Regions from separate parts of the Ensifer sp. YR511 genome, predicted to be linked through region 1. Evidence: predicted binding sites of a transcription regulator. Region 1 holds the regulator's gene; each other region holds the start of a gene.
The links. Region 1 encodes PhoB, which activates phosphate uptake and scavenging genes when phosphate is short. Its sites were predicted from a motif close to TGTCATNNANCTGTCAT; they were not measured.
Positions count from the first base shown of each region.

Region 2: the regulator PhoB is predicted to act here: its motif matches at 3,114-3,130, upstream of BLU15_RS13385 (DUF1045 domain-containing protein).
Region 3: the regulator PhoB is predicted to act here: its motif matches at 2,978-2,994, upstream of BLU15_RS14765 (DUF47 domain-containing protein).
Region 4: the regulator PhoB is predicted to act here: its motif matches at 2,628-2,644, upstream of BLU15_RS27750 (putative 2-aminoethylphosphonate ABC transporter substrate-binding protein).

Region 1 covers NZ_FNGR01000003.1:391,107-396,312, reverse strand. The annotation lists gene pstA (phosphate ABC transporter permease PstA) at 1-966, shown strand, start outside; gene pstB (phosphate ABC transporter ATP-binding protein PstB) at 980-1,795, shown strand; gene phoU (phosphate signaling complex protein PhoU) at 1,846-2,559, shown strand; gene phoB (phosphate regulon transcriptional regulator PhoB) at 2,762-3,445, shown strand; gene BLU15_RS08995 (GcrA family cell cycle regulator) at 3,514-4,035, opposite strand; gene BLU15_RS08990 (aspartate aminotransferase family protein) at 4,457-5,206, shown strand, end outside.
Region 2 covers NZ_FNGR01000006.1:76,052-81,257, forward strand. The annotation lists gene phnD (phosphonate ABC transporter substrate-binding protein) at 1-428, shown strand, start outside; gene phnE (phosphonate ABC transporter, permease protein PhnE) at 598-1,560, shown strand; gene phnE (phosphonate ABC transporter, permease protein PhnE) at 1,570-3,087, shown strand; gene BLU15_RS13385 (DUF1045 domain-containing protein) at 3,216-3,923, shown strand; gene BLU15_RS13390 (alpha-D-ribose 1-methylphosphonate 5-triphosphate diphosphatase) at 3,925-5,064, shown strand; gene phnN (phosphonate metabolism protein/1,5-bisphosphokinase (PRPP-forming) PhnN) at 5,061-5,206, shown strand, end outside.
Region 3 covers NZ_FNGR01000007.1:50,772-55,977, reverse strand. The annotation lists gene BLU15_RS14775 (serine hydrolase) at 1-1,256, shown strand, start outside; gene BLU15_RS14770 (inorganic phosphate transporter) at 1,306-2,310, opposite strand; gene BLU15_RS14765 (DUF47 domain-containing protein) at 2,310-2,954, opposite strand; gene recF (DNA replication/repair protein RecF) at 3,158-4,282, shown strand; gene BLU15_RS14755 (molybdopterin-synthase adenylyltransferase MoeB) at 4,310-5,071, shown strand; gene BLU15_RS14750 (GNAT family N-acetyltransferase) at 5,082-5,206, shown strand, end outside.
Region 4 covers NZ_FNGR01000022.1:67,239-72,444, forward strand. The annotation lists gene phnA (phosphonoacetate hydrolase) at 1-873, shown strand, start outside; gene phnY (phosphonoacetaldehyde dehydrogenase) at 884-2,338, shown strand; gene BLU15_RS27750 (putative 2-aminoethylphosphonate ABC transporter substrate-binding protein) at 2,701-3,723, shown strand; gene BLU15_RS27755 (putative 2-aminoethylphosphonate ABC transporter ATP-binding protein) at 3,810-4,991, shown strand; gene BLU15_RS27760 (putative 2-aminoethylphosphonate ABC transporter permease subunit) at 4,994-5,206, shown strand, end outside.

The DNA.
Region 1 (5,206 bases):
GTCAAGCAGGCGACCGACATGGTTTCCGCGAGCTCCCGCACGCTATTGCGCGACATGGTCGCCGCCGACCCGTCGATCATCGGCAAGACGGTTCCTGTCACGCTGCTGGCCGAGGCCAACATCGACTCCGCCTTCAAGGGCCAGATCGATCTCTCGGTCGATGAGGGCAAGCGCAAGGTCAAGGACCAGCAGGTGACCTGGATGAACGAGCTGGCGAGCGCCGGCATCCTGAAGAAGAGCTTCAACACCGGCATCTTCACCTTCGGCGCCTCCAGTCGTCCCGAAGCGGCAGGCGTCGGCGTCGCTGCCCTCGGCTCGCTCTACATGATGCTGATCGTGCTGGTGCTGTCGCTTCCGATCGGCGTCGCCGCCTCGATCTACCTCGAGGAGTTTGCGCCGAAGAACCGGCTGACCGACCTGATCGAGGTCAACATCAACAACCTCGCGGCCGTTCCGTCGATCGTCTACGGCCTCCTGGGTCTCGCCGTCTTCATCAACTTCGCCGGCATGCCGCGCTCGGCAGCCGTCGTCGGCGGCTTCGTGCTGACGTTGATGACCCTGCCGACGATCATCATCGCCACCCGTGCGGCGTTGAAGGCGGTCCCGCCGTCGATCCGCTCGGCGGCCCTCGGTCTCGGTGCGTCGAAGATGCAGACCATCTTCCACCACGTGCTGCCGCTGGCGATGCCGGGCATCCTGACCGGCACCATCATCGGTCTTGCCCACGCGCTTGGTGAAACCGCGCCGCTGCTCCTGATCGGCATGGTCGCCTTCGTCGTCGATTTTCCCGGTTCGCCGATGGAACCGTCGACGGCACTGCCGGTGCAGATCTACATGTGGGCCAATGAGGCGGAGCGCGCCTTCGTCGAGCGCACCTCCGGCGCAATCATCATTCTTCTCATCTTCCTGGTCGTCATGAACCTTGGAGCCATTCTGTTGCGACGTCGCTTTGAGCGCCGCTGGTAGTGAGGTAATTACTATGAACATCATGTCAGAAGCAGCAGTCGAGAAGGCTCTGGATCAGAAAATGAACACCGTGCCCTACAAGATGATCGGCAAGGATGTGTCGGTCTATTACGGCGAGAAGCGTGCGCTTTTCGACGTCAACCTCAACATCCGCGAGAACACGGTCACGGCGCTGATCGGTCCTTCGGGTTGCGGCAAGTCGACCTTCCTGCGCACGCTGAACCGCATGAACGACACGATCGAGAACTGCCGCGTCACCGGCAAGATCACGCTCGACGAGGACGACATCTACGACCCGACGATCGACGTCGTCGAACTGCGCGCCCGCGTCGGCATGGTCTTCCAGAAGCCGAACCCGTTCCCGAAGTCGATCTACGACAACGTCGCCTACGGCCCGCGGATTCACGGACTTGCCCGCACCAAGGCCGACTTTGACGAGGTGGTCGAGACCAGCCTGCAGAAGGCCGGTCTGTGGAACGAGGTAAAGGATCGTCTGCAGGAGCCCGGCACCGGCCTTTCCGGTGGTCAGCAGCAGCGTCTCTGCATCGCGCGTGCCGTCGCCGTCAGCCCGGAAGTCATCCTCATGGACGAGCCGTGCTCGGCTCTCGATCCGATCGCGACCGCCAAGGTCGAAGAGCTCATCCACGAGCTGCGCACGAACTTCACGATCGTCATCGTGACCCACTCGATGCAGCAGGCCGCCCGCGTTTCGCAGCGCACCGCCATGTTCCACCTCGGCAATCTCGTCGAGGAGAACGACACCGACAAGATGTTCACCAATCCGGATGACCAGCGCACCCAGGATTACATCATGGGCCGCTTCGGCTGAGGCCGCATAAGGCTGCAACAGTAACTGCAAAGCGCCCGTAAGGATCGACGATCATGTCCATGCATATCATGTCCGCCTATGACGAAGAACTGAAGTACCTGACGCGCCGCATCTCGGAGATGGGCGGCCTCGCCGAACAGATGGTCGCCGAGTCCGTTCGCGCGCTGGTCAACTCCGACCTGGCTCTCGCACAGAAGGTGATCTCGGACGACACCGTCCTCGACGACGCCGAGCGCCAGATCGGTGAGAAGGCGATCGTCACGATCGCCAAGCGTCAGCCGGTCGCCGCCGACCTGCGTGAGATCATGGGGTCGATCCGCATCGCCTCCGATCTGGAACGCGTCGGCGACCTTGGCAAGAACACCGCCAAGCGCGTGATCGCGGTCGCCGGCTCCGGCATTCCGCGCAAGCTCGCCCGTGGCCTCGAGCATCTGGCAGAGCTCGCTCTCGTCCAGCTCAAGGAAGTGCTCGACGTCTACGCCTCGCGCTCGCCGGAAAAGGCCAACAGCATCCGCGAGCGTGACGAGGAGATCGACGCGATCTACACCTCGCTGTTCCGCGAGCTCTTGACCTACATGATGGAAGATCCGCGCAACATCACGCCCTGCACGCATCTTCTGTTCTGCGCCAAGAACATCGAGCGCATCGGCGACCACGCGACCAATATCGCTGAGACGATCTATTACATGGCGACGGGTGCTCAGCCGGAAGGTGAGCGTCCGAAGGATGACACTACGTCGACGCTGGGCTCGGTCAACGACTGAGCGCCAAGCGCGCCGTAAGCATGCATGCCCTTTGAAATCTGATCCGGTCGCGGCTTCGGTCGCGGCCCCGAATTCCTGTATCTGAAGCATGCGGTTTTCGCCCCGCCTTTGAAAACGGCGGATGTGCTCCAGATTTAGAGTGTCTGAGCGCCGGCCGGGCCGATGAGCCCAAAGGCCGCCCGCGGTAAGGAGACGTTACCTGATGTTGCCAAAAATCGCCGTAGTCGAAGACGAAGAGGCGCTGAGCGTTCTGCTGCGTTACAATCTGGAAGCCGAGGGCTTCGACGTCGATACGATCCTGCGGGGCGACGAGGCGGAGATCCGGCTTCAGGAGCGGCTGCCCGACCTGCTTATCCTCGACTGGATGCTGCCCGGTGTTTCCGGCATTGAACTTTGCCGTCGGCTGCGCCAGCGTCCGGAGACCGAACGTCTGCCGATCATCATGCTGACGGCGCGCGGCGAGGAAAGCGAGCGCGTCCGGGGTCTGGCGACGGGTGCCGACGACTACGTGGTCAAGCCCTTCTCGACGCCGGAGCTGATGGCGCGCGTCAAGGCGATGCTGCGCCGGGCAAAGCCCGAGGTGCTGTCGACGCTGCTTCGCTGCGGCGACATCGAACTCGACCGCGAGACCCACCGCGTTCATCGCCGCAGCCGCGAAGTGCGCCTCGGCCCCACCGAGTTCCGTCTTCTGGAGTTCCTCATGTCCTCGCCGGGCCGCGTCTTCTCTCGCTCGCAGCTTCTGGATGGCGTCTGGGGGCATGACATCTATGTCGACGAGCGCACCGTCGACGTGCATGTCGGTCGTCTGCGCAAGGCTCTGAACTTCTCGAACATGCCCGACGTCATCCGCACCGTTCGCGGCGCCGGCTATTCGCTCGAAAGCTGAGCGGTCTGAAAGTCGCCAAGAAAAAAAGGGGCCGATCGGCCCCTTTTTTATTGATGCCGTCCAGCTTCTCAGCGGGCCCTGCGGCGCTCCCCCGACGGCTGGTAGGCCAGCCGCGCATGGAAGGTGCAGTAAGGCGAGGCTTCCGGGGAATCGTTGCCGCAGAAGTGAAACTCTTCCTTCAGCGGGTCGCCGATCGGCCACTTGCAGGTGCGCTCGGTGAGCTGGGTCAGCTCGAGGCGGCGCGACATCGGCACGACAACGTCGGTGCGGGTGCTGAAATCCTGCTCGGCAACGAGATCGACTTCGATTTCTTCCTTGAGAACGACAGCGCCGGCCGCGCGTGCAACCGGGCGGGTCGAAACGCGCGAAGCGTAGTTCGGTGCGCGCGGTGCCGAAGTCGGGCGCTTCGGACGGGCTGCTGTCGTGGTGCTGCCGCCGGCCTTGGCGCGACCTGGCAGGCTCAGGCGGTGAACCTTGCCGATGACAGCGTTACGGCTGACGCCGCCGAGCTGCGCCGCGATCTGGCTTGCGCTCAGGCCCTCGGACCAAAGCTTCTTCAGTTTCTCCACCCGCTCGTCAGTCCAGTTCATTTCTGCACTCTCCGTTCTCAGCGTTGGGGATGGCAGAATCCCTCACCGCACCCCGGCTAAACCCCGGGGTTGCAAACGCGATAACTCTTTTGGTGACTAGGTCCGCCGCATGCGTCTAGTAATTGAATGTTAACGTACTGACCGCTGGACTCTGTGGCAAGAGTCCCGGGAATCAGGCCGAATCGATTTCGTAGTTTTCCCCAACTTGCTCGGCCAGCGTTGCATTTTTGCAAGCCCTCCCGGACGATTTTTCTGCTGCCAGGAATCGACCCTTCATGTTGCGCTGCAAGGCTTGGTTTTGTTGACATTGCAGCGCGAAATGGGAATAGTGCCTGCGCCGCCGAAAGGCGGCATTTTTGATTTTTATCGGCCCGCGTGAGGCGCGGGATCGATGTCGATCTGGAGTGAAGGAGAGCCTCGCATGACTGCAACCACGCCGCTTTACGATACCTACATGCGCGCGCCGTTGCGTTTCGAGCGAGGAGAGGGCGCCTGGCTGATCGCTGAAGACGGCACGCGTTATCTCGATTTCGGTGCCGGCGTTGCCGTGAACTCGCTCGGCCACGCGCACCCGCACCTGGTCGAGGCGCTGAAGGCGCAGGCCGACAAGGTCTGGCACCTGTCCAACCTTTATGAAATTGCGGGCCAGGAAAGCCTCGGCCGCCGGCTGACGGCAGTGACCTTTGCCGACAAGGTCTTCTTCACCAATTCGGGCGCGGAAGCGCTGGAATGCGCCATCAAGACGGCACGGCGTTACCACTTCTCCAAGGGCCACCCGGAGAAGTTCCACGTCATCACCTTCGAAGGCGCCTTCCACGGCCGCACGATCGCGACGATCGCCGCCGGTGGTCAGCAGAAATACATCGAAGGTTTCGGGCCGAAGGCGCCGGGCTTCTACCAGGTTCCGTTCGGCGACATCGCCGCGGTCAAGAATGCGATCACCGAGGAAACCGCAGCGATCCTGATCGAGCCGATCCAGGGCGAGGGCGGCATCCGTCCGGCGACCAAGGAATTCATGCAGGAACTGCGCGCGCTTTGCGACGAGTTCGGCCTGCTCTTGATCCTCGACGAGGTCCAGACCGGCGTCGGCCGTACCGGCAAGCTGTTTGCCCATGAATGGGCGGATATCCGTCCGGATATCATGGCGGTCGCCAAGGGTATCGGCGGTGGC
Region 2 (5,206 bases), on a different contig from region 1:
CGATCGGCGCCCCGGTCAAGGAATTCTTCGGTGAAACCGGCTTCGGCGGCGGTCACGAAAACCTCGTTCTCGAAGTCGTCAAGGGCACCTTCGATGCCGGCACGACCTTCGGCTCGGGCGTCGGCGAATTCAAGGACGGCTACACCTCGGGCAACCTGAAGAAGATGGTCGACAAGGGCATCCTCGACATGAACGACCTGGTCGAGCTCTGGAAGTCGCCGCTGATCCCGAACGGCCCGATCGTCGTGCGCAACACGATGAACGACGACATGAAGGCGAAGTTCAAGCAGTTCATGCTGGACCTGCCGAAGACCGACGCGGCCTGCTTCTCGGCCATCCAGGGCGGTGACTTCACCGGCTACACCGAAGTCAACGCCGACTTCTACAAGCCGATCATCGACGCCCGCAAGGCGACGATCGGCGGCTGATAGACCCGCACCACTCGGGAACGCTGGCCGCCCAAACGGCCAGCGTTTCACTGTTTGAAGGGGTGCTTTCGCATCCTTCGCCGCATTGTTTTCACGCATTTCCGGGGCGGAAAACCGCTTCGCACTTTACCTGGAAATGCTCAAGAGGCCGGCGAAAGCCGGAACGGTCATGGCAACTTCCCTGCTCCCGCGACATCTGAGCGACAACGGCGCCGTCATCGAGCGTCACTGGCAGGAACTCAGTTCCCGCCGCCGGCTCTATTCCTGGCTTGGCTTCGGCGTTCTCCTCCTGGCGCTATCGGGCTCGCTCTGGTTCGCCAACGATTCCAATGCCGGCAAGTTCTTCGACCGTTTGCCGCATTTCTTCGATTTCGTCGGCGATCTCGCGCCGCGCGACGGGCTAGAAATTTTCCGCGCCATGTTCGACCTGCCCTCGCCCTATGACGATGGCAGCTTCAAGTACAACTACCCCGAGGGCCGGCTGTACCTGACCGAAAGCTTCTACATCCCCGAATACGTGCACAAGATGCTGGAGACCGTGAACATCGCGATCTTCTCGACGGTGATCGGTACGGCCTTCGGCTTTGTGCTCTGCTTCTTTGCCGCGCGCAACCTGATGCCCAATCCGTGGATCCGCGGCATCGTTCGCCGCATCATGGAAGTTCTCCGGGCATTTCCGGAGGTGGTGATCGCCGGCTTCTTCCTCGCGATCCTCTCGCTCGGCCCCATTCCGGCGATCGCCGCGGTCTCGATCCACACGATCGGCGCGCTCGGCAAGCTCTTTTATGAAGTGGTCGAAAACGCCGACATGAAGCCGGACGAGGGCCTGCGGGCTGCCGGCGGCAACTGGATCGAGCGCGTCTGGTTTGGCATGGTGCCGCAGGTGCTGCCCAATTTCACCAGCTATTTCCTGCTGCGCCTCGAGATCAACGTGCGCGCCTCGACGATCATCGGCGCCGTCGGTGGCGGCGGCATCGGCGAATTGCTGCGCCTTTCGATCGGCCAGGGACACCAGGCCAAGACCCTTGCAATCGTCCTCCTGCTGTTTGCGACCATTTTTGCCGTCGACCAGTTTTCCGCCTGGCTTCGCCGCCGCCTCGTTGGCGAGCAGGCCTTCCAGCTTGCCCAGTAGGTGCGTACCATGACCACGACCACACGATTGAACCCGATTGAAATGGACGCGATCGCGAGCCGCCATCCCGACCTCCTCAAATCCTCGACCTCCAGCCGCGTGCGCACCGCAGCCATCGCCGGCGGCGTCGTCGTCTACCTCATCTTCAGCTGGTGGTTCTTCTCGATCGGCCACGTGCTCGGCAATGCCAATTGGGGCATCGCTGGCACCTACCTCGCCGACTGGGTTTCCTATGAGGTACGCCCGGAAATCCACGTCGCCCCCGACCGTACGATGCGTCTCAACTATCAGCGCAATTCGCCGCTCGGGCCCAATCCCAATCCGGATTGGGTGGAGCTCGACAGGCAGACGGTGACGCGCCAGGTCGAGATACCGGCCTCCACCGCGCAGGCGGTCAAGCCGAAGGCAAGCTCGTCGTTCAGCTTCATGGCGCCCGGCTCCGCGCTCGGTGGCACGGCCGCTGCCGAAACGCAGAACCGTGTCGAAACCCGGACGGAAGACGTGCTGACGCGCGTCGTCGTAACCTACGACCGCTCGACCAGAATCGAGATCGCCGATGGTCTGGTGAAGGCTACCCACGGCGGCGACACGTTTGTGATGACCGTCGACGGCGCCGACACGGTGAGGCCGCAGGGCCAATTGCCCGCCTGGGCGACACAGAAGCGGCCAGGCGAAAAAATCGTGCTTGCCTTTGGCGCCACCGGGTGGGCTGAAGTGGAAGGCGACGAGGTTTCCGTCCGCAACCGCTTCTTCGGTTGGGCGAACTTCCTGTTCGACACCAACTCGCCCTTCTTCGGCAAAAGCTATGGCGAGGTCGTCGCGCTCATCACATCCGGCGAACAGATCGACCCGACCCGCTCGAACCTTTCGCTCGCCTGGAACAACATCCTCTATAACGCCGAATGGCAGCATCTGGACGTCTGGACGAAGCTGTTGCAGACGGTCGTCATGGCTTTTGTCGGCACGCTCTTTGCATCGCTGATCGCCTTCCCGCTCTGCTTCCTTGCCGCCCGCAACATCACGCCGAGCTTCCTGACCAACCAGGTGGTCAAGCGCTTCTTCGACTTCCTGCGGTCGGTGGACATGTTCATCTGGGCACTGTTCTTCACCCGCGCCTTCGGCCCCGGACCGCTTGCCGGCATCTCCGCGATCTTCTTCACCGACACCGGTACGCTCGGCAAACTCTATTCCGAGGCGCTGGAAAACATCGATGACAAGCAGCGCGAGGGCGTCAAGTCGGTGGGTGCCGCCCCGCTCGCGGTCCAGCGCTTTGGCGTTCTTCCGCAGGTGCTGCCGGTTTTTGCCAGCCAGGCGCTCTACTTCTGGGAATCGAACACTCGCTCGGCGACGATCATCGGCGCCGTCGGCGCCGGCGGTATCGGCCTCAAACTCTGGGAAGCGATGCGTACCAATTCCGATTGGGAAAATGTCGCCTATATGGTGCTTCTGATCTTGCTGGTTGTCTTTATTTTCGACAGCATCTCGAACGCGTGCCGTTCGCGCCTGATGGGCAGCAAGGCACATTGACGACAGCCAAGCATTTGCGTGTCCGCCATCATGATGTTGTCATGGAAATCGGCTAGCTGCGCATCGCATCCCCGCAAACAATCGACCCGCCGCCCTGGCGGGCCGGTCGCTACAAGAAAGTGAAGACCGTGCGTTATGCCATCTATTTCGCGCCGCCGGCGGACGACCGGCTGTCGCAGGTCGCGTCCCGTTGGCTGGGGCGCGACGCCTTTACCGGTGAGGACCTCACGCTTCCGACGATCGCCGGGATTGACGAAGAGACGCAACGCACATTGACGGCTGACCCGCGGCGCTACGGTTTCCACGGTACGCTGAAGGCTCCCTTCGAGCTTGCCGAAGGCCGGGACGAAGACGAGCTCCTAAGTATTTTCGAGTGCTTTGCCGCCGACCTCGACCCGTTCGAGATCCCCGAAATCGTGCTGCACCAGTTGGGCCCGTTCTTCGCACTCGTGCCGTCTGCGCCTTGCGTCGACCTGCTGGATTTGGCCGAAGACGCCGTTCACCGCTTCGACCCGTTCCGCGCGCCGCTGTCGGACGCCGACTTTGCCCGCCGCAAGCCAAACAGCCTGCCGGAGCGCCAGAGGCGCTACCTCAAAGAATGGGGCTATCCCTATGTTTTCGAAGAGTTCCAGTTCCACCTGACCTTGACTGGCCCGGTGCCCACGCAAACCAGCGGCGTGATGCGTACCGCGCTCGAAACCACCTTTGCCGAGCATATCGGCAAGCCACTTCACGTCACGTCAGTCGCGCTCTTCGTCGAACCGGAGCGCGGCGCACCCTTTACTGTCCGCTCCCTGCTGCCGCTCGGCAGCGACACCCAACGAAAGATCGCATGAGATGAGCAAAGAACAGGTTTTGACCAACGCCCGCATCGTCCTCGAGGATAGTATCCTCGATGGTTCGGTGCTGATCCGCGACGGCAAGATTGCCGACATTTCCGAGGGCACGGTTGCCAGCGGCGAGGACTTTGAAGGCGACTATCTGATCCCCGGCCTCATCGAGCTGCACACCGACCACCTCGAAGCCCACTACTCGCCGCGCCCGGGCGTGCGCTGGCTGAAGATCGCGGCAATCCAGGCCCATGACGCACAGGTGGTCACCTCCGGCATCACCACGGTCTTCGACTGCCTGCGTCTCGGCTCCGACGAGGATGGCGGCTTCCAGAAGGGCGAGATGCGCAGCATGGCCGACGCGCTGGCCCAGGCCAAGGAAGAGGGTCGCCTTCGCGCCGATCACCTGATCCACCTGCGCTGCGAAGTTTCAACGTCCGACGTGCTCGATCACTACGAGGACTTCCAGAACGATCCGCAGGTCAAGCTCGTCTCGCTGATGGACCATGCGCCGGGCCAGCGCCAGTTCCAGACGATGGACCAGTACACGCTCTACTACAAAGCCAAGCGCGGCTTCTCGGACGAAGAATTCGCGCGCTTCGTCGAGCGGCAGCAGGCGTTGTCGGCCAAGTATGCCGGTCCGCACCGCACCGCGCTCGCCGAGGCCTGTGCGGCCCGCGGCATCACGATCGCCAGCCATGACGACGCGACCGTCGACCACGTCGAGGAATCGATCGGCTTCGGCATCAAGCTTGCGGAGTTCCCGACGAGCTTCGAGGCCGCCGAGGCGTCGCACCGCGCGGGCCTCAGCGTTCTGATGGGCGCGCCGAACATCGTGCGCGGCAAGTCGCACTCCGGCAACATCGCCGCCCGCGATCTCGCCGAGCGCGGCGTGCTCGACGTGCTGTCGTCGGACTATGTGCCCTTCAGTCTGATCCACGCCCCCTTCGTGCTCTCCGACGAACTCGACGCCGTCGACCTGCCAAAGGCAATCGCCATGGTGACGTCGACGCCGGCGCGTACCGTCGGTCTCGATGACCGCGGCCGCATCGGCGTCGGCCTTCACGCCGATATCGCTCGCGTCCATCGCAAGGAAGGCATCCCGGTCGTGCGCTCCGTCTGGCGCGAAGGACGGCGTGTCGCATGAGCGCGAACAACCAGGGCGGCGCGCTTGTCGTCGTTGTTGGACCGAGCGGCGCCGGCAAGGACAGCGTCATGGGCTTTGCCGCCCGGCATTTCGCGGATTGTCACGACGTGCATTTCGTCCGCCGCGTCATTACCCGTCCGTC
Region 3 (5,206 bases), on a different contig from region 1:
CGATCGGCATCGTCGTCGGTATCATCGATGCCAATGGCCGGCGCATCATCGCCCACGGCCATCCGGCCAAAGGCGACCCGCGCCCCGTCGACGGGCAGACCGTGTTCGAGATCGGCTCGGTCACCAAGGTCTTTACCGCGCTGCTGCTGGCCGACGCGATGGAGAAAGGCGCACTCAGCCTTGGCACACCCGTCGCCACGCTTCTTCCCGAGAGCGTGATCATGCCCGAGGACAAGCAGACGCCGATCACGCTCGGCGACCTCGCAACGCACATGTCCGGCCTGCCGCGATTGCCCAGCAATCTGGTGCCGGCCGACATGAGCAATCCCTATGCCGGCTACGACGCGGCGAAGCTCTATGCTTTCCTCTCCAGTCACAAGCCGCAGCGCCGCCCCGGCGTCGGGCATGAATACTCCAATCTCGGCGCCGGGCTTCTCGGCCACGCGATCGCCTTGAAGGCCGGGGTCTCCTATGAAGACCTCGTCGTCAGCCGTATCGCCGTTCCCCTCGGCATGAAGGACACGGCGATCACGCAGCAGCCCGACTGGGCCGAACGCCGGGCAACGGGCCACGATGCGGCCATGGAGCCGGTGAGCGATTGGGATCTCGACGCGCTGCAGGGTGCAGGCGCCCTGCGCTCGACCGTGGACGATCTCCTGCTTTTCCTTGAGGCGGCCATGGGAAAGACGGCATCGCCGCTCGCTCCCGCCTTCAGCACGCTGCTGTCGACCCGACAACCGCTCGGCAACGGCGATGGCGACCAGCAGGCGCTCGGCTGGGTCGTCTCGGGCAAGGGCGACGAGCAGTTCATCTGGCACAATGGGGGAACCGGCGGCTATAGATCCTTCGTCGGCTACCGTCCGTCGACGGGTGTCGGCGTGGTCGCCCTGTCGAATGCGTCGACCGACGTCGGCGTCGACGACATCGGCCGCCATCTGCTCAATCGCAACGCGCCGCTTGCGCCGCCGATCGTCAAGCGCACGGCCATAGTGATCGACCCGGCGCGCTATGATGCCTATGTCGGCACCTACAGGCTGGCGCCCGACTTCGAACTCACGATCTTTCGGGATGGCGATAGTCTGTTTGCCCAGGCGACCGGGCAGGACCGGCTCGAAATCCTTCCGGAGGCCGAGCACCGCTTCTTTACGAAGCTCATCGATGCCCAGATCAGCTTCACGCTCAAAGGCGACCGTGCCGAAAGCCTGACCTTGCACCAGGGTGGGCAGAGCAGCCCTGCGCCTCGGGTCTCGAAATGACGGGCGCCTCCCGCCTGCTTATGAGGGCGGGAGACGATTTCCAGATCGATCAGAACAGCAGATCGATGGTGAAGTAGGCGAGCGCCGAAATCGCCGCTGCGGCGGGCATGGTGATGAACCAGGCAATGACGATATTGCCGGCAAGCCCCCAGCGCACGGCCGAAACGCGACGCGCAGCACCAACGCCGATGATCGCTCCGGTGATGGTGTGCGTCGTCGAGACCGGGATGCCGAGCCAGGTGGCGGCAAAGAGCGTGATCGCTCCGCCGGTCTCGGCGCAGAAGCCCTGCATCGGATTGAGCCTGGTAATCTTCGAGCCCATGGTGTGGACGATGCGCCAACCGCCGAACAGCGTGCCGAGCGCGATCGCCGCCTGGCAGGTGATCACCACCCAGAACGGCACATAGAACTCCGAGCCGAGATAGCCTTGCGAGTAGAGCAGCACCGCGATGATGCCCATGGTCTTCTGCGCGTCGTTGCCGCCATGGCCGAGCGAATAGAGCGAGGCCGAGACGAACTGCATGACGCGGAAGGTGCGGTCGACGGCAAAGGGCGTCTGGCGCACGAAGATCCACGAAACGATCAGCACCAGCATGAGCGCCAGGAAAAAGCCGATCGCCGGCGACATGAAGATGGCGCCCACGGTCTTCAAAAGGCCGGTCCAGACGATCGAACTGAAACCGGTGCTCGCAAGACCGGCGCCGACGAGGCCGCCGATCAGCGCGTGCGACGAACTCGACGGGATGCCGAAGAGCCAGGTGACGATGTTCCAGACGATCGCGCCGATCAGCGCCGAGAAGATCACCAGCGGCGTGACGATGCCGGGATCGATGATGCCCTTGCCCAGCGTCTCGGCCACGTGCAGGCCGAAGAACAGGAAGGCGATGAAGTTGAAGAAGGCCGCCCACATGACGGCATATTGCGGCCGGAGCACCCGTGTCGAGACGATCGTCGCGATCGAGTTGGCTGCGTCGTGCAGACCGTTCAGGAAGTCGAAGAACAGCGCGATGCCGATCAGCCCGACGAGCAACGGAAAGGCGAGCGTCGCATCCATCAGACGTTCTCGATCACGATGCCGCTGATTTCATTGGCGACGTCCTCGAAGCGGTCGACGACCTTTTCGAGCTCGCCATAGATCTCGCTGCCGATGATGTAGGCCATCGGGTTGCTGGCGCCGTGGCGGCGGAACAGGTCCTTGAGGCCCTGTTCGTGCAGTTCGTCGGAACGGCCCTCGATGCGGGTGACCTCTTCGGCGATCGCGATCAGGCGGTCGTGATTGGCGCCGATCCTATCGAGCAGCGGAATGGCCTCGGCGATCAGGTGCGCGGCCTTGACGACCGTGGTGCCCATTTCGCGCATGCCGGGATCGAAGCTCTTCTGCTCGTAAAGGCGGATCGTCTTGACGGTCTTGTGCATCATGTCGATGGCATCATCCATCGACTGGATCAGATCCTTGATGTCGCCGCGGTCGAAGGGCGTGATAAAGGACCGGCGCACGGCCAGCAGCACCTCGGCGGTGATGTGGTCCGCCTCATCCTCGAGCGCGACGATCCGGTCGCAGTGTTTTTCCAGATCGTCGCCGCCAGCGAGAACCTTGTCGAGCGCATCGGCAGCACCGACGACGGTGCGCGAATGTTTTGCGAAGAGGTCGAAGAAGCGATCCTCGCGGGGAAGAAGTTTGCGGAACCAGGCCAGCATCACACGTATATCCATCTGTGGATTGTCATGCGGCTGTCATATTTCACTAGGTCCTTTATGAAAAGCACCGAATCAAAGGGGTTTGTCGCCTTTCCCCTGTCGATATCGGCCTATCTTGCACGATATGGCGACGCGTCCCATTTCGCCTTGCCTTGGCAGGCGCTTTCGTCCTAGCTGCGCCCAACGTCGAATCCGGACTGCCGATGCCAAACAAGGTCTTTCTCAACCGCCTGAAGCTTACGGAGTTCCGCAACTATGCGGCCCTCTCGCTTGAGCTCGATCAGCGCCATGTGGTGCTGACGGGGGAGAACGGCGCCGGCAAGACCAACCTCATGGAAGCCGTCTCTTTCCTTTCGCCCGGCCGCGGCCTCAGGCGCGCAGCCTATGCGGACGTGACCCGGGTCGGTGCCGGCGACGGGTTCTCGGTCTTTGCGGAAGTCGAGGGCATGGAGGGAACCGTCGAGATCGGCACCGGGACTGCCGGCGTCACGGAAGGGCAATCCCGGCGGCTGCGGCTGAATGGAACACCGGCAGCGACCGTCGACGAACTGACCGATCACCTGCGCGTTCTCTGGTTGACGCCATCGATGGACGGGCTCTTTACCGGGCCTTCGGCCGACCGGAGACGGTTTCTCGACCGGCTGGTGCTTTCGCTCGATCCGGAGCATGGCCGGCGCGCCAGCGAATTCGACCGGGCGATGCGCAGCCGCAACCGGCTGCTCGGCGAATTTCGCCCGGACCCGGCCTGGCTGACGGCGATCGAGCGCGAAATGGCAGGTCTCGGCGTCTCGATGGCGCTGGCACGGCAGGAAATGCTCGGTCTGTTGACGGCGCTCGTCGAGCGCACTGTCGACGAAAACGTCTTTCCGTCGGCACGCCTGGCGTTGTCGGGCTTTCTCGACGACGAGGGCCATCGTCCGGCCTATGATCTGGAAGAAGAATATCTGACGATGCTGCGTGATGGGCGTCCGCGCGACGCCGCGGCGGGACGCACGCTCGACGGGCCGCACCGGAGCGACCTGCTCGTGCGTCACCGCGAGAAGGACATGGAGGCAGCACGCTGCTCGACCGGGGAGCAGAAGGCGCTGCTCGTCGGCCTGGTGCTGGCGCATGCGCGCCTCGTCGGCGACATGACCGGCCACGCGCCGATCCTGCTGCTCGACGAGATCGCCGCCCATCTCGACGTCAACCGGCGCGCCGCTCTGTTCGATCTCGTCGACGGCCTTGGCGGCCAGGCCTTCATGACCGGGACGGACCAAGCGATGTTCAAGGCGCTGGGCGAACGCGGCCGCTTTCTGACGGTTTCGCACGGCAGTGTTACGGGATAAGCAGAGGTCACCGAGGAGGATTTTGCCATGACCGGTGAGGACAAGCTCGACCAATCGGAGATCACCCGCTACGCCCGCCATATCGTGCTGCCGGAGATCGGGGGTGCCGGGCAACAAAGGCTGAAGGCGGCCCGTGTGCTGGTGATCGGGGCCGGCGGGCTCGGCGCTCCAGTGCTCGTCTATCTTGCCGCCGCCGGCATCGGCCGGATCGGCATCGTCGACGACGATGCGGTCGCGCTTTCCAACCTGCAGCGGCAGATCATCCACCGCACTGAAGACATCGACCGCGCCAAGGTCGAGCGGGCCGCCGAGGCGATCACCGCCCTCAACCCGCATGTCGGCGTCGACGAACACAGGCTCAGGCTCAACCCCGACAATGCCGAGGCGCTTTTCCGGCAATATGACCTGGTGATCGACGGCTCGGACAATTTCGATACGCGCTATCTCGCCGCCGATACGGCGGCAGCGGTCGGCATTCCGCTGGTGACCGGCGCCGTCGGCCGCTTCGACGGATCGCTGACGGTGCTGATGCCCTACAGCGCCGGCGCCGATGGACGGCCGAACCCCTCCTATCGCGATCTCTTTCCCGAGCCGCCGCCGGCCGGTGTCGTGCCCTCCTGCGCGGAGGCCGGCATCGTCGGCGCGCTGACTGGCGTCATCGGCACCTTGCAGGCGATGGAGGCAATCAAGGTGATCGCCGGCTTCGGCGAACCGCTGGTCGGACGGCTGCTGATGTATGACGCGCTGACGGCACAGTTCAACACCATCCGCTATCGCCGCAGAGCATAGGCCGACCATGGTGCAGATCTTTCGCATCGACGAAGCATTCGACCGCTACGAGGAACTGCTGGCGCTGATCCTTGGCGCCTTCTCCTACATGGACGGGCGGATCGACCCGCCGTCGTCGGCGCATGCGTTGAACAT
Region 4 (5,206 bases), on a different contig from region 1:
GACAAGCTCAGGGCGCTGCTCGGCCACGGGCTGAAGTATGACGAGGGCAGGGCCATCTGCTTCTCGTCTGAAAAGGCGGACAAGACGACCGAGGCGGAAAACGGCCTCGACAATGCCTCGGCCTGGCTCGGTCGCGCCGTACCGGAAGTCTATTCGGCCGATCTCTCCGAATTCGTCTTTGCCGCCGGCGTCAAGCTGCTCAAGGAATTTCGGCCGGATGTCATGTACCTGACGACCACCGACTATGTGCAGCACAAATATGCGCCGGGCGTACCCCAGGCGAACGCCTTCTATGAGATGTTCGACAAGTATCTGACCGAACTCGACGCGCTCGGCGCGGCCATCATCGTCACGGCCGACCACGGCATGAAGCCGAAGCACAAGGCGGACGGTTCGCCGGATGTCATCTACGTGCAGGACCTGCTCGACCAATGGCTCGGCAAGGACGCCGCGCGCGTCATCCTGCCGATCACCGACCCCTATGTCGTGCATCACGGCGCGCTCGGCTCGTTTGCCACGGCCTATCTGCCCGAAAGCGCGGACAAGGAGGAGATCATCGAGCGGCTGCAGGCGATCGAAGGCATCGACGTCGTGCTCTCCCGCCCGGAAGCCTGCGTACGCTTCGAGCTGCCCGACGATCGGATCGGCGATCTCGTGCTGATCTCCTCGGAAAACAAGACGCTCGGCACCAGCGAACATCGCCATGATCTGGCGGCGCTGAACGAACCGCTGCGCTCGCATGGCGGCCTGACCGAACAGGCGGTGCCTTTCATCGCCAACCGCAAACTGCCCGAATTGCTGACATCCGCGTCGTTGCGCAATTTCGATGCGTTCTACTACGCGCTCGTCGCAGCCGCCCAGACAACGCACTAGGGAGGGAGCGATGACCAAGGTGGAAACAGCATTTGCAATTCGCCACGAGCCCATGCGGATCGCCGGCAAGACAGTCGATACCGAAGGGCGCATCGAGGTGCGCTACCCTTTCAACGATGCGGTGATCGGCACGGTGCCTGCGGGCAGCGCCGAGCATGCGCGCAAGGCCTTCGAGATCGCGGCCGCCTACCAGCCGAAGCTGACGCGTTACGAGCGTCAGCGCATCCTGCTCAAGGCTGCGGACCTGCTCGTTGCCCGCAAGGAGGAGATCTCTGATCTGATCACGCTGGAGCTCGGGATCTCCAAGCAGGACTCGCTCTACGAGGTCGGCCGCGCCTTCGACGTGCTGACGCTCTCGGGCCAGATGTGCATTCATGACGACGGCGAGATCTTCTCCTGCGACCTCACACCACACGGCAAGGCGCGCAAGATCTTCACCACGCGCGAACCGCTCAACGCCATTTCGGCGATCACGCCGTTCAACCATCCGCTCAACATGGTGGCACACAAGGTCGCGCCGGCGGTTGCGACGAACAATTGCGTTGTGCTCAAGCCGACAGAACTGACGCCGATGACGGCGCTTATCTTCGCCGACATTCTCTATGAGGCCGGCCTGCCGCCGGAAATGCTCTCGGTCGTGACCGGCTGGCCCGCCGATATTGGCATGGAGATGATCACCAATCCGAACTTCGACCTCATCACCTTTACCGGCAGCGTTCCAGTCGGCAAGCTGATCGCGGCCCACGCCCACTACAAGCGGCAGATCCTGGAGCTCGGCGGCAACGACCCGCTGATCATCCTCAACGATCTGTCGGACGACGATCTCGCAAGAGCCGCGGATCTGGCCGTTGCCGGCGCGACGAAGAACTCCGGCCAGCGTTGCACCGCTGTGAAACGCATCCTCTGCCAGGAGAGCGTTGCCGACCGCTTCGTGCCGCTGGTGCTCGAGCGAGCGAAAAAGCTGAGGTTCGGCGATCCGATGGACCGGGCGACGGACCTTGGCACGGTCGTCCATGCCAAGGCGGCGGAAGTCTTCGAGCGGCGGGTGCACCGGGCAGCGGAAGAAGGGGCGGAGATCCTCTACGATCCCGGCCGTAAAGGCGCCCTCTTGCCGCCAATCGTTGTCGACCGCGTTAAGCATTCGAGCGAACTGGTGATGGAAGAAACCTTCGCGCCGATCATACCGATCGTGCGCGCGCCCGATGATGACGACGCGCTGATCGCGCTCTCGAACTCAACCGCCTTCGGCCTTTCTTCCGGCGTCTGCACCAATGACTTCCGGCGAATGCAGAAATACATCGCCGGGCTGAAGGTCGGCACGGTCAACATCTGGGAAGTGCCGGGTTACCGGATCGAGATGAGCCCCTTCGGCGGCATCAAGGATTCCGGCAACGGCTACAAGGAAGGCGTCATCGAGGCGATGAAGAGCTTTACCAACGTCAAGACATTCTCCTTGCCATGGTGATTTCAAGCGTTTCCCCCGCTGATTCACCCCTCTGGGAGCCGCCATGGCGGCTCCCTTTTTATTTGCTCCCGCAGCGTCGCGGGGCTCTGCGCGACGCGCAATCGTAGATCTGCTCCTTCATCCGGCAGATTGTGCGAAATCGTATCGAAACCTGCCGCCGCCTTGGTCAAGCGCGGTTTCCATGCCCAGTTCTGCGGCAGAACATCCATAGTTTTTTTCTTCTAATCGATAAGAATAATAAATTTTACTTACAGGAAACCGCTGCGCAGAATGTTTCCCGAAGCCGATCACAACAGGGCAACGACAAGATTGTCCGCCGCGCTTCCCCGGTTTTACCAGGACCTCAGAGGAGAACTTCAATCATGAACAGACGCATGCTCTTTGTGCTTGCCGGCGCCGTTTCCGCTGTGCTTCCTGCCATCGCTGCCGCTGAAACGCAGCTCACCGTCTACACCGCCGTCGAAGCCGTCGACCTCGACCGCTACAAGGCGACCTTCGAAAAGGCCCACCCGGACATCAAGATCAACTGGGTGCGCGATTCCACAGGCGTCATGACCGCCAAGCTGCTTGCAGAAAAGGACAATCCGCAGGCCGATGTCGTCTGGGGGCTCGCTGCAACCTCGCTGCTTCTCTTGAAGACCGAAGGCATGCTGGAACCTTACCAGCCCAAGGGCGTCGAGACGCTCGACCCGAAATTCGTCGACAAGGACACGCCGCCGAGCTGGGTCGGCATGGACGCCTATGTCGCGGCTCTTTGCTACAACACGGTCGAGGGCGAAAAGCTCGGCCTCAAGCCGCCGACGAGTTGGAAAGACCTGACGAACCCCGAATACAAGGGCCACGTGGTGATGCCGAACCCGGCATCCTCGGGCACCGGTTTCCTCGACGTCTCCGGCTGGATGCAGATGTGGGGCGAGGAGAAGGCCTGGGACTACATGGACAAGCTCCACGAGAACATCTCCGCCTACACCCATTCCGGCTCCAAGCCGTGCAAGATGGCAGGCGCCGGTGAAGCCGTCATCGGCGTGTCCTTCGAGTTTCCGGGCGCCAAGGCCAAGAGTGCCGGTGCACCGATCGACATCATCTTCCCCGCCGAGGGTTCGGGCTGGGAGGCCGAGGCAACCGCAATCATCGCTGGCACGGCAAACCTCGAAGCCGCAAAGACGCTCGTCGACTGGTCGGTCACCAAGGAAGCGAACGAAATGTACAATGCCGGCTATGCCGTCGTTGCCTATCCGGGCGTCGCCAAGCAGGTCGAGCACCTGCCCGACGACATCGCTTCCCGGATGATCGTCAACGACTTCGAGTGGGCCGCAAACAACCGCTCTGACATCCTCAAGGAATGGCAGAAGCGTTACGACGCCAAGTCTGAACCGAAGAGCTGAGCCTGATCGGCCGGGCGCAGCGCCTTTGCGCTGCGCCCGATCGCATTTCTCGGAAAGAAAATCCCTCAAGCCAGCGGAGCTTGCAGATGAGGCATGCCCTGTCGATCGAACCGACGCCCACCAGCCGTCAGCACTTCGCCGATGACGCGGCCGCGGAGCCGGCCCCCTACTTGCAGATCTCGGATCTCTGGAAGACCTATGGCGATTTCGTCGCGCTTCGCGACATTTCGCTGTCGATTGCCAGGGGCGAGTTCGTCTGTTTTCTCGGCCCGTCCGGCTGCGGCAAGACGACGTTGCTGCGAGCCATCGCCGGTCTCGACCTGCAGACGCAAGGCACCATCCTGCAAGACGGCCGCAATATCTCGACGCTGCCGGCTTCCCGCCGCGACTATGGCATCGTCTTCCAGTCTTATGCGCTCTTTCCCAATCTGACGATCGAGCAGAACATCGCCTTTGGCCTGGAAAACACCGGCCGATCGAAGGCGGGGGTCGCATCCCGGGTCGCCGAACTCTTGGAAACGGTCGGCCTTTCGGCGCACGGCAAGAAGTATCCGGCCCAGCTTTCCGGTGGCCAGCAACAGCGCATCGCGCTTGCCCGCGCCATCGCCATCTCGCCGGGGCTATTGTTGCTCGACGAGCCGCTGTCGGCACTCGACGCCAAGGTTCGCGTGCACCTTCGCCATGAGATCAAGGCGCTGCAGAGAAAGCTCGGTGTGACGACCATCATGGTGACGCACGACCAGGAGGAGGCCCTCGCCATGGCCGACCGGATCGTCGTCATGAACCACGGCGTCATCGAGCAGGTCGGCTCGCCGACCGAAATCTACCGTCATCCCGAAACGCTGTTCGTCGCCGACTTCATCGGCGAGACCAATCAGTTCGAAGCCCGGGTTCTTGGAGATGGCGAAGTCGAGATCGGCCACTCCGCCTTTTGCTGTTCGACGGAGGATTTTTCCGCCGGCCATGCGGCAACGGCGGTCGTCCGCCCGGTTGACATCATTCCCCACGGAGCCGATGCCCATGCCGTCAACGCCAGCGACCGGCCGGCCACACCGCAGAACCTGATCGATGCCGAGGTGCGCGAGATGGAGTTCCTCGGCATGTTCTGGCGCACGCGCCTGACGGCCCCGCGTCTCGGCGAGCGCACGCTGGTTGCCGACTTCTCCGTCAACGCGGTGAGACGCCTCCGGATCGAAACCGGCGGCGCCATCCAGGTGGAGATCCCGCGCGAACGCCTGCTGCTCTATCCGAGGGGGGCTGGACGATGAACATGGTTCTGGAAGCACCCCACCTTCCCCTGATCGGCAAGCGGCTGCGCCAGGAATCCTCCAAAGACGACCGCATCAAGCTCGGCTTCATGGCGGTCATCGGGCTATATCTGGTCGTCGCGCTTGGCGCGCCGCTCTTCGTCATGCTGTCGAAGTCGCTGTCGACCTACCGGTTCGAGCTTTCGGCTTTCGAGTTCCAGGTGAGCGACGAGACG